Regions from separate parts of the Variovorax sp. J31P179 genome, predicted to be linked through region 1. Evidence: predicted binding sites of a transcription regulator. Region 1 holds the regulator's gene; the other holds the start of a gene.

Region 1 (5,403 bases):
TGCGCGTCAGCAGCAGCGTGGAGAACGCCGTGGCGATCACGAGCAGGCCGACCGCCATGCCGGCCAGTAGTTCGACCAGGCTCAAGCCGCATTGCCGGCGGCGCGGGCCTGCATGGGGATCAGGGAGTGACATGGGCCAGATGACAAAGAAGCCCGGCGGGGCAGCGCACGCCCGCCACAAGGGGACCGACCTCGAACGGGGCGTCGAGCGCCGCTTCGGACCCCGCATGCGCGCTGGCGCGCCAAGCGACCATCACGCCCAGCGTCCGCGCCTGCATGGGCGGCGGATCGGCGGTCGTCTCGAACGCCATGCCGCGGCCCTGGGGCAGGGTGGCCGCAATGGCCTGTTTCCAGCTGAGGATGTCTCGGCGCGCGAGCGTGGCGGCGTCGCATGCGGTGTCGCGGCAGGCTGGCGACGGCGCCGGCAGTTCCCACTGGGTGGCCTCGGCGGGCAAGGGGCTCATTCCGACGGGGTGGGCGCGGATGCGCTCGCCCAGGTCCTCGATCAGGCGGATCGCCTGGGCGCGATGAGCGGTGGTTCGGGCATCGGCCAGGGCGCGAAGCTGCACGCCGAGCAGGCCGAAGGCGACTAAGGCCAGCAGGGTCAGCGAGACCAGCGATTCGAGCAGTGTGATGCCCTGCTGCAGGTGCGGGCGGCCGGCGCGGTTCAGCATCTGTCGGTACCGTGAAGGGTCTGCAGCCGGCCGGCGGAAGACATGCACATGACGCGCGCGGCCTTGTCGTCGCTGCTGCGCTCGGGCCTCAGCGTGAAGCGAAAGGCGCCCAGGTTGTGAAAGCGGCCCGAGCGGTTGAGGTTCAGGTAGGTCGAAGGGGCGGCCACGCTGACCGTCGCCTCGACGCCGCGGGGCGCCGGCCAGGCCTGGATCAAGGCCTCGCCGGGGTCGTGTCGCCCGTTGCCGTCGGTGTCGGCGAACAGCGTCCAGCCGCAGCTCCAGTCCTGCTCGCTCGCCGGTGTGCAGCCGCCGCCCGAAGCCCGCCGCAGCGTGACACCGCCGCCGCGCCGGATGGCCTCCGAGCGCGCCGTGTAGAGGGCGGCGCGCAGGCCTTCCTCGGCAGCCCGCAGGCGGTAGCGTTCGAGGGTCCGGCCGAAGGCCGGCATTGCGAGCCCGACCAGGATCGCGACGATCGCGAGCACCGCCAGCACTTCGACCAGCGTGAAGCCGGACATCGGTGCGAAACGGGACAGCGGGGCGGAGGTAGGCATGACGGCCCGGATGCTAGAAGCCAAAGCACCGTCCGTGGCGTCGAGGCGCCTGCCGGGCCGCTCCCACGCGCAAGCGGTCGCTGGCTGCGCCGCCGTGACGATTCAGGAGGAAGTTGCCGGCAAGCTGACCCGCCGCGAACTCAGATGTCCCTGAGCAACTGCCTGAACTCGTCCACGTCCTCGAAGCTGCGGTAGACCGAGGCGAAGCGCACGTAGGCCACCTTGTCGAGCCGCTTGAGCTCGCGCATGACCAGTTCGCCGACCTTGGTCGATTCGATCTCCCGCAAGCCGCTGGACAGCAGCTCTTGTTCGATGCGCAGCAGCGCGATGTCGATCTGTTCGATGCCGACCGGCCGCTTGCGCAGCGCCAGCATCATCGAGGCCCGCACCTTGGCGGTGTCGAAGTCGGCCCGGCTGCCGTCCTTCTTGACCACCACCGGAAAGTTGACGTCCGGCCGCTCGTAGGTGGTGAAGCGCTTGTCGCAGCCTCCGCACTGGCGCCGGCGGCGCACGAAGTCGCCGTCTTCCGAGACCCGGGTCTCCATGACCTGGGTCTCCAGATGACCGCAGAAGGGGCACTTCATGCGCTGTCGTGCCGGTTATTTGTAGACCGGGAAGCGGCTGGTGAGCGCGTGCACCTTGGCCCGCACCGCATCGATGTTCGCTGCGTCGCGCGGGTTCTCGAGCACGTCGGCGATCAGGTTGGCGGTGGCGCGCGCTTCCTCGTCCTTGAAGCCGCGGGTGGTCATCGCCGGCGTGCCGATGCGCACGCCGCTGGTGACCATCGGCTTTTCGGGGTCGTTCGGGATCGCGTTCTTGTTGATCGTCATGTGGGCCGCGCCCAGCACGGCTTCGGCTTCCTTGCCGGTGATGCCCTTGGCGCGCAGGTCGACCAGCATCACGTGGCTTTCGGTACGGCCGCTGACGATGCGCAGGCCGCGCTCGGTCAGCGTCTCGGCGACGATCCGTGCATTGGTCACGACTTGCTGCTGGTAGGCCTTGAACTCGGGCGACAGCGCTTCCTTGAAGGCCACCGCCTTGGCCGCGATCACGTGCATCAGCGGGCCCCCCTGCAGGCCGGGGAAGATGGCGCTGTTGATCGCCTTCTCGTGCTGCGACTTCATCAGGATGATGCCGCCGCGCGGGCCGCGCAGGCTCTTGTGGGTGGTCGAGGTGACGACGTCCGCGTGCGGCACCGGGTTCGGGTACACGCCTGCTGCCACCAGGCCGGCGTAGTGGGCGATGTCGACCATGAAGATGGCGCCGACATCCTTGGCGACCTTGGCGAAGCGCTCGAAGTCGATCCGCAGCGAATAGGCCGAGGCGCCGGCGATGATCAGCTTGGGCAGGTGCTCGTGCGCCTTGCGTTCCATGGCGTCGTAGTCGATGGCTTCGTCGGCGTTCAGGCCGTAGCTCACGACATTGAACCACTTGCCGCTCATGTTGAGGGGCATGCCGTGGGTCAGGTGGCCGCCTTCGGCCAGGCTCATGCCCATGATGGTGTCGCCGGGCTTCAGGAAGGCCAGCATCACGGCCTCGTTGGCCGAGGCGCCGCAATGCGGCTGCACGTTGGCGGCGTCGGCGCCGAAGATCTGCTTGATGCGGTCGATGGCCAGCTGCTCGGCCACGTCGACGTGCTCGCAGCCGCCGTAATAGCGCTTGCCCGGATAGCCCTCGGCGTACTTGTTGGTGAGCTGCGAGCCCTGGGCGGCCATGACGGCCGGCGAGGCGTAGTTTTCGCTCGCGATCAGCTCGATGTGGTGCTCCTGGCGGGCGTTCTCGGCCTGGATGGCAGCCCAGATTTCAGGATCGGTCTGTTCGACCAGGATGTTGCGGTGGTACATGGCAGTCCTTCAAGACGATGGTCCTTGTTCTTCAACCAAACAAGGGCTGCCCAGGCGAACGGCTGATCACCCGCAAACGAACCGCGGGCGGCACGCTTCCCAGTGGTAGTCCACGTCAGCGCAATGCACCTGAAAAGGGTTGCGCCTATCGCCAGTCGCGTGCCGGCCGAGTGTAGCCGACAGCGGGCGCCGGCGCGGCCCGAAGGGCTAGGAATCGCCGAGCAGGGCGACTTGCTGCGGATCGGGCTGGGCCGGCTTGGCCGCTGCCGGCGGCGCCACGACCTGGACGGGATTGGCGCGCGGCGCCGGCGTCGTCGTGGGCGGCGCGCGGCCGGCGACCACCTGGCGCAGCCGCTCGTGCTCGGCCAGCACCTTGCCGGCATAGCCGCCGTCCTCGGTCAGATTGGCGGCGCCGACGTAGTAGCGCAGGCCGCCCTCGAGGGAGCCGGCGCGGGCGATGCATTCCTGCAGCACCTTGACGCCGACGCGCATGTTGGTCACCGGGTCGAAGGCGGTAAGGGTTCCGCCGGCGCTTTCGTACTTCTCGCCGTGGACCCGGGTCATGACCTGCATCAGGCCCTGGGCGCCGACCTGGCTCTGGGCGAAGGGATTGAAGCTGGACTCGACCGCCATGATCGCCAGGATCAGGGTCGGGTCGAGCTTGGTTTTCTTGCCGAGGTCGAAAGCCTCGGCGACCAGCACGCTCAACGGCTCGGCCGCCACCCGGTACTTCTTGCTGAGCCAGTAGGCCACCGCGGCCTGCTGCTTGGGCAGTTCGTGAGGGCTGGCGGCGGTGGTCCGCTCGATCGCAGTGGGCTCCAGGTCGCTGACCTCGACGGCCTCGGGCACGGGCTTGCGCGATTGCAGCCAGCCCATCAGCTGCTCTTCGCCGGTCTGCCGCAGGTCCGGGCGGGCGGCCAGCGCCAGCACGGCGAACACGGTCGCCAGCCCGAGCAGGGCGAAGCTGTTGTGGGTGATCTCGAAGAAGCCGTCGACCACGTCGGACACGAAGGTCCGTAGCCCGCGGGCTGTGGCATCTAACGCCTGTTTCATCGCTCTTCCTTTCTGTGCGGCACCCGTTCGCAGCGCCACGGGGGCGGAGCAGAAAGGAAGCGGCGCTTGGATTGGTACGAATCAGGACCGCGCGAAAAATAGGGAGAGAGCGCGGCCGCCTGATCAAGCCGGCAGATGCCGGCAGCGGATTTGGGAGAGTCCGGCCACTCGGGGGCTCGGGAAAGATTGGCATTCTAGGGACCGCTAAATATCTGGTCAAGAATATAAGATAGGTCTGATATTCTAATTTCGATGTAAAGAAATGTATGAAATAGTGCACGAATCGGCTGCACGAGATCCATTGAAAACGCGATTTGCAATCCATCCGCATAGCGCATAGGCTCTACTTGCCTGAGCTATCAGGCGTCTACCAAGGTCCAGTGGCCCGACGAGCAAAATCCGACGGCCCAGCGGCTGAGGCCCAACGGTGGCAATCCCTTGCTGCCAGCATGACCGGAACGATTGAACTTCCGGTCGAGCGAAAAGATGGCATGGGCGTTTCGCCCGCCATCGAGCCCGGAGGCCTGACTTCGCGTCGAGCCGCCGGGCTTTCTCACTTTGGGGCCGCCATGGGTTTGGGGCACACTCCCCATCGATGAATGCTGCTTTGCTGAAACAGAACAAATGGGTGCGGCGCGGGCTCTGGACGCTGCTGATCCTGCTGGCGGTCTGGGTGATCGCATGGCTGGCGGTACCGCCGATCGTCAAGGGCCAGGTGCAGAAGATCGCCAGCGACAAGCTGGGCCGCCAGGTCACGGTGGGCAAGATCGAGTTCAAGCCCTGGACGCTCGAGCTCGCGGTGAACGACCTGCGCATCGCCACTGCCGACGGCAGCCAGCCGCAGGTCGCCGTCAAGCGCATCTATGTCGACGCCGAGCTGCAGTCCATCCTGCGCCTCGCACCGGTGATCGACGCGGTCCGGATCGAGGCGCCTGCGATCCAGCTCACGCACCTCGCCGATGGCCGCTACGACATCGACGACATCCTGGCCCGGCTGACTCCCGCGCCGGAGCCCCCCGATGCGCCCAAGAAGGACCCGCCGCGGTTCGCCGTCTACAACATTGCCATCACCGACGGCGCCGTCGACTTCAGCGACGAAACCGTCAAGCGCCGCCACGAGCTGCGCGAATTCGCACTCAGCGTGCCCTTTCTGAGCAACCTGGCCTCCAAGCGCGAGATCAAGACCGAGCCGAAGCTGGCCTTCGTCCTCAACGGCAGCAAGTTCGATTCGGCGGCCGAGTCGACGCCGTTCGCCGCCAACCGCAAGACCGACGCCCGCAT
Region 2 (5,403 bases), on a different contig from region 1:
CGGAAGAAACTTGGGGAGCAATTTGCGAAGTCGGGAACTCCGACGAGCGGGCGACTGGCGCGCCGCTGTTCGATGGGTGCCGCAATCCTTGAGGCAGATCCTTTGGCAAGGAGGGCTTGACTTCTTCGTCCCAGGTCAACATAGAAAAATCCAATGCTCAAATTATGTGAGCAACGATGTGAGTTGCAAAGTGCTCCTCACATCGCGCTTCAATTATGTGGTCGTTATGTTGTTCGCATGCATCGCAATTTGTCAGTCGATGCCGCGAACCACGACAACTTCAGGCCGACATCACTGGCAGGCTTCGCAGGTCGGATCGTCGACGCCGCAGAACGCGATGTCGGTGGCGGGCATCGCGCTGAGTTGCGCTTGCGCTGCGCGCGCTGCCGCTTCGAGTGCGCTCATGCCCGATGAAGCATCGCCGCTGCCCGACGACACGGCGTTGAGGCGACCCGATTGCACGGTCGATTTCTCGGCGTGCGTCGCGCTCTGCGTGCGCAGGTAGTAGGTGGTCTTGAGACCGCGCAGCCAGGCCAGCTTGTAGGTGTCGTCGAGCTTCTTGCCCGATGCGCCGGCCATGTAGATGTTGAGCGACTGTGCCTGGTCGATCCACTTCTGGCGCCGTGCCGCGGCCTCGACGAGCCAGGTGGTCTCGACCTCGAAGGCGGTGGCGTAGAGCGCCTTGACGTCTTGCGGCACGCGGTCGATCGGGCGCAGCGAGCCGTCGAAGTGCTTCAGGTCCATCACCATCACGTCGTCCCACAGGCCCAGGCGCTTGAGGTCGCGCACCAGGTAGTGGTTGATGACCGTGAACTCGCCCGACAGGTTCGACTTGACCGACAGGTTGCCGAAGCAGGGTTCGATCGAGGCGTCGACGCCGATGATGTTGGAGATGGTGGCGGTCGGCGCGATGGCGACGCAGTTGGAGTTGCGCATGCCGTCGGTCTTGATCTTCTGGCGCAGCGCGTCCCAGTCGAGCGTCGACGAGCGGTCGACCTCGACGTAGCCGCCGCGGGCCTTCTCGAGCAGGTCGAGGGTGTCGGGCGGCAGCACGCCCTTGTCCCACAGCGAGCCCTTGTAGCTCGAGTACTTGCCGCGTTCGCGCGCCAGCTCGGTCGAGGCCCAGTAGGCGTGGTAGCAGATCGCTTCCATGGATTCGTCGGCGAACTGCACGGCGTCCTGCGAGGCGTAGGGGATGCGCAGCTCATAGAGCGCGTCCTGGAAGCCCATCAGGCCGAGGCCGACCGGGCGGTGGCGCAGGTTGGAGTCGCGCGCCTTCTTGACCGCGTAGTAGTTGATGTCGATCACGTTGTCGAGCATCCGCATCGCGGTGGAGATGGTGCGCTGGAGCTTGGCCTGGTCGACCTTGCCGTCCTTCAGGTGCTGCAGCAGGTTGACCGAGCCGAGGTTGCAGACCGCGGTTTCGGTGTCGCTGGTGTTGAGCGTGATCTCGGTGCAGAGGTTCGACGAATGGACCACGCCGGCGTGCTGCTGCGGCGAGCGCACGTTGCAGGCGTCCTTGAAGGTGATCCAGGGATGGCCGGTCTCGAACAGCATCGTGAGCATCTTGCGCCACAGGTCCGAGGCCTGCAGCGTGCGGCTCGGCGTGATCTCGCCGCGGGCAGCCTTTTCTTCGTAGGCGACGTAGGCGGTCTCGAAGTCGAGGCCGAACTTGTCGTGCAGGTCGGGCACGTTCGACGGCGAGAACAGGGTCCAGCTGCCCTTTTCCATGACGCGGCGCATGAACAGGTCGGGGATCCAGTTGGCCGTGTTCATGTCGTGCGTGCGGCGGCGGTCGTCGCCGGTGTTCTTGCGCAGCTCGAGGAATTCCTCGATGTCGAGGTGCCAGGTCTCCAGGTAGGTGCAGACGGCGCCCTTGCGCTTGCCGCCCTGGTTGACCGCCACCGCGGTGTCGTTGACCACCTTGAGGAAGGGCACGACGCCCTGCGATTCGCCGTTGGTGCCCTTGATGTGGCTGCCGAGGGCGCGCACGCGGGTCCAGTCGTTGCCGAGGCCGCCGGCGAACTTCGACAGCAGCGCGTTTTCCTTGATGGATTCGTAGATACCGTCGAGGTCGTCGGGCACGGTGGTCAGGTAGCAGCTCGACAGCTGCGAGCGCAGGGTGCCGCTGTTGAACAGGGTCGGGGTGCTCGACATGAAGTCGAAGGACGACATCACCTCATAGAACTCGATGGCGCGGGCTTCGCGGTCGATCTCGTTGAGCGACAGGCCCATCGCGACGCGCATGAAGAAGGCTTGCGGCAGCTCGATGCGCGACTTGCGCACGTGCAGGAAGTAGCGGTCGTACAGGGTCTGCAGGCCGAGGTAGTCGAACTGCAGGTCGCGCTCGGGCTTGAGCGCCGCGCCCAGGCGGGCCAGGTCGAACTGCAGCAGCTTCTCGTCGAGCAGCTCGTTGTCGACGCCCTTCTTGATGAAGTGCGGGAAGTAGTCGGCGTAGGCCTGGGCCCGTTCGGCCAGCGGCACTTCGCGGCCGATCACTTCCTTGAAGATCGTGTGCAGCAGCAGGCGGGCGGTGGCGAAGGTGTAGTCGGGGTCTTTCTCGATCAGCGTGCGGGCGGCCAGGATCGAGGCCTTGTAGACCTCGTCGAGCGGCACGCCGTCATACAGGTTGCGCATGGTCTCGGCCACGATCGGGCCGGCCGTGATGCTGTCGCCGAGGTCGGTGCAGGCGGATTCGATCAGGCCCTTGAGCTCGTTGAGGTCGAGCGCGACGCGTTCGCCGCGGTCCAGCACGTGCAGCGTGGAGACCGCGATCGGGGCTTCCTGCTCGCCCTGCTTGCTGCGCTCCTGGGAGCGGCGCTCGCGGTACAGCACGTAGGCGCGGGCGATTTCGTGGTGGCCGCCGCGCATCAGGCCGAGTTCGACCTGGTCCTGCACGTCTTCGATGTGGAAGGTGCCGCCGCCGGGACGCGAGCGCACCATTGCGCGCACCACGGCCTGGGTCAGGGTGTCGACCGTCTCGCGCACGCTGGCCGATGCCGCGCCCTGGGTGCCGTGCACGGCGAGGAAGGCCTTCATCATCGCGATCGCGATCTTGTTGGGCTCGAAGGGCACCACCGCGCCGTTGCGGCGGATGATCTGGTAGTGGGCCAGCGCGTTGCTGGCGGGTGAGCCGGCGACATCGCGCTGCTGGAGCGGCGTCGAGGAGGAATGGGGGGCGGAGGGGGTGCTCAGGGCAGTTTGCATGCGAAACCTCGGTTGGCAATTCTTGTTGGGGCGGCGGTGCCAGGGCGGCCATGGGTGTGGGCGTCGGGCGCCGGGCAGGACACACTATATCTAGGGTCTGGTGGGTCTACAACCCACTAGATGTAGTGTTTTCCATAAATGTTAAAAAATGTTTTTAGGTGCATGGCGGGGCCGGAATGCGCTTGTGCCCCGTGTCCGTTGATCGACGGTAGCGCAGCCCACGCCCGACGGGCGTTGCGGCCGTTTTTGGGCTTGGAAACCGCATGGTTGCTGCACTTGGGCCGCTCTGGGCAAGCCGTCGTGCGGACGCATCGCGAGCCGTCCGGCGATTGAAAAAAACTAGCGGCCGATGGTGTCCGGGGGGAACATCGCGCCGTCCCAGCCGAGCTGCTCGCGCAGCAGGCGCCAGTCGAAGCCGGCGCCCGGGTCTTCCTTGCGGCCGGGTGCGATGTGCTGGTGGCCGGCGATGAAGCGGATCGCATGGCGCTGCGCAATCGCCGGGCAGAGGCTGGCCAGGGTCTCGTACTGGGCACTTTCGAAGGGCCCGCCCTCGATGCCTTCGAGCTCGATGCCGATCGAATCGTCGTTGCAGTTCGCGCGGCCGCGCCAGGACGACGCACCGGCATGCCAGGCGCGGTCGTCGCAGCTCACGAACTGCCAGAGCTCGCCATTGCGCCGCACATAGAAGTGCGCCGAGACCTCGAGGCCGCGGATGCTGCCGAAGTAGGGATGCGCATCCCAGTCGAGGCGATTGGTGAACAGCTGCTGGACCTGGTCGCCGCCGTACTGCCCCGGCGGCAGGCTGATCGAATGCAGCACGATCAGGTCGATGTCGGCGCCGGCCGGCCGCGGCCCGAAGTTGGGCGAGCGCAGCGGACGCGCGAAGCGATACCAGCCGTCGTGCCAGAGACCCGTGGCGCAGAGCGGGGGCTCAGGCTGGCGCCGGGCCGCCCCAAGGCGGCCTGCGGCCCCCTCGGGGGGCAGCGACCCACACGCAGTGGGGGAGCGTGGGGGCGATTCAGGCCGGCGCCGGGCCGCCCCAAGGCGGCCTGCGGCCCCCTCGGGGGGCAGCGACCCACACGCAGTGGGGGAGCGTGGGGGCTCATTCATCGGCGCCGTCGCCGTTTGGCGTCGCGATGCCGAGGCGCGCGATCCGGTAGCGGATCTGCCGCAGGCTCAGGCCCAGCCGGGCCGCCGCGGCGGTGCGGTTGAAGCCGGTTTCTTGCAGCGCGCGGATCAGGATCTCGCGCTCCTGCTGGTCGAGGTAGCCCTGCAGGTCGTTCGGCACCTCGGCGGCGCCGCCCTTCGGGGGCGACGCGATGGCGGCCGCGGCGTAGATCGGCGCGGCCGGCTCGCGCAGCGGCAGCTCGCTCGGCTGCAAGGTGCTGTCGACGAAGTCGAGGTGCAGCATGTCGCCGTCGCTCAAGGCCACGGCCCGGTGCAGCAGGTTTTCGAGTTCGCGCACGTTGCCGTGCAGCGGATGCTCGGCGAGCAGCTGCAGCACCTCGGCCGACAAGGTCGGCACCGGCATGCCGGCATCGCGCGCGATCCGCGCCAGCAGGGCCTTGCACAGCGCCGGCAGGTCGCCGCGGCGCTCGCGCAGCGCGGGCACCGCGATCTCGATCACGTTGAGGCGATAGAACAGGTCTTGCCGGAACCGGCTGGCCTGGACCTCGGCCTGAAGGTCCTTGTGGGTGGCGCTCACGATGCGGACGTCGACCGCGTCCTCCTGGGTCGAGCCGATCGGCCGCACGCTGCGTTCCTGGATCGCGCGCAGCAGCTTGGACTGCATGGCCAGCGGCAGGTCGCCGATCTCGTCGAGGAACAGCGTGCCGCCGCGCGCAGCCTGGAAATAGCCATCGCGGTCTTGTGCGGAGCCCGTGTAGGAGCCCTTGCGGGCGCCGAAGAACTCGGCTTCGAGCAGGTTCTCGGGAATGGCGCCGCAGTTGACCGCGACGAAGGGACCGTCGCTGCGCTGGCTGCAGGCATGGACGGCGCGGGCGACCAGTTCCTTGCCGGTGCCGGATTCGCCGCGCACGAGTACCGGCGCCATGCCGCGCGCCACCTTGGCGATGCGGGCCTTGACGATGCGCATCGGCTCGGAGTCGCCGACCAGCCGCTCGAGTGCGGCGGCGCCGCCGCTGCCGACCGCGCTGGCGATCTTGGCGCCGTCGTCGACTGGCCGGGCCGCCCGCG

The links. The regulator NrdR, encoded in region 1, represses ribonucleotide reductase genes. The targets are predictions, from matches to a motif close to CACNANATNTNGTG.
Region 2: the regulator NrdR is predicted to act here: its motif matches at 3,322-3,335, upstream of QTI17_RS14340 (ribonucleoside-diphosphate reductase subunit alpha).

The regions. Positions count from the first base shown of each region.
Region 1 is NZ_JASZYL010000002.1:157,583-162,985, forward strand. Features, by position in the region: gene QTI17_RS05075 (prepilin-type N-terminal cleavage/methylation domain-containing protein) at 1-229, opposite strand, end outside; gene QTI17_RS05080 (type IV pilus modification PilV family protein) at 120-674, opposite strand; gene QTI17_RS05085 (GspH/FimT family pseudopilin) at 668-1,225, opposite strand; gene nrdR (transcriptional regulator NrdR) at 1,366-1,809, opposite strand; gene glyA (serine hydroxymethyltransferase) at 1,825-3,069, opposite strand; ZMP/ZTP riboswitch at 3,111-3,238, opposite strand; gene QTI17_RS05100 (lytic transglycosylase domain-containing protein) at 3,277-4,122, opposite strand; gene QTI17_RS05105 (DUF748 domain-containing protein) at 4,718-5,403, shown strand, end outside.
Region 2 is NZ_JASZYL010000005.1:103,168-108,570, reverse strand. Features, by position in the region: gene QTI17_RS14345 (ribonucleotide-diphosphate reductase subunit beta) at 1-142, opposite strand, end outside; gene QTI17_RS14340 (ribonucleoside-diphosphate reductase subunit alpha) at 292-3,207, opposite strand; gene ampD (1,6-anhydro-N-acetylmuramyl-L-alanine amidase AmpD) at 3,547-4,191, opposite strand; gene QTI17_RS14330 (sigma-54-dependent transcriptional regulator) at 4,310-5,403, opposite strand, start outside.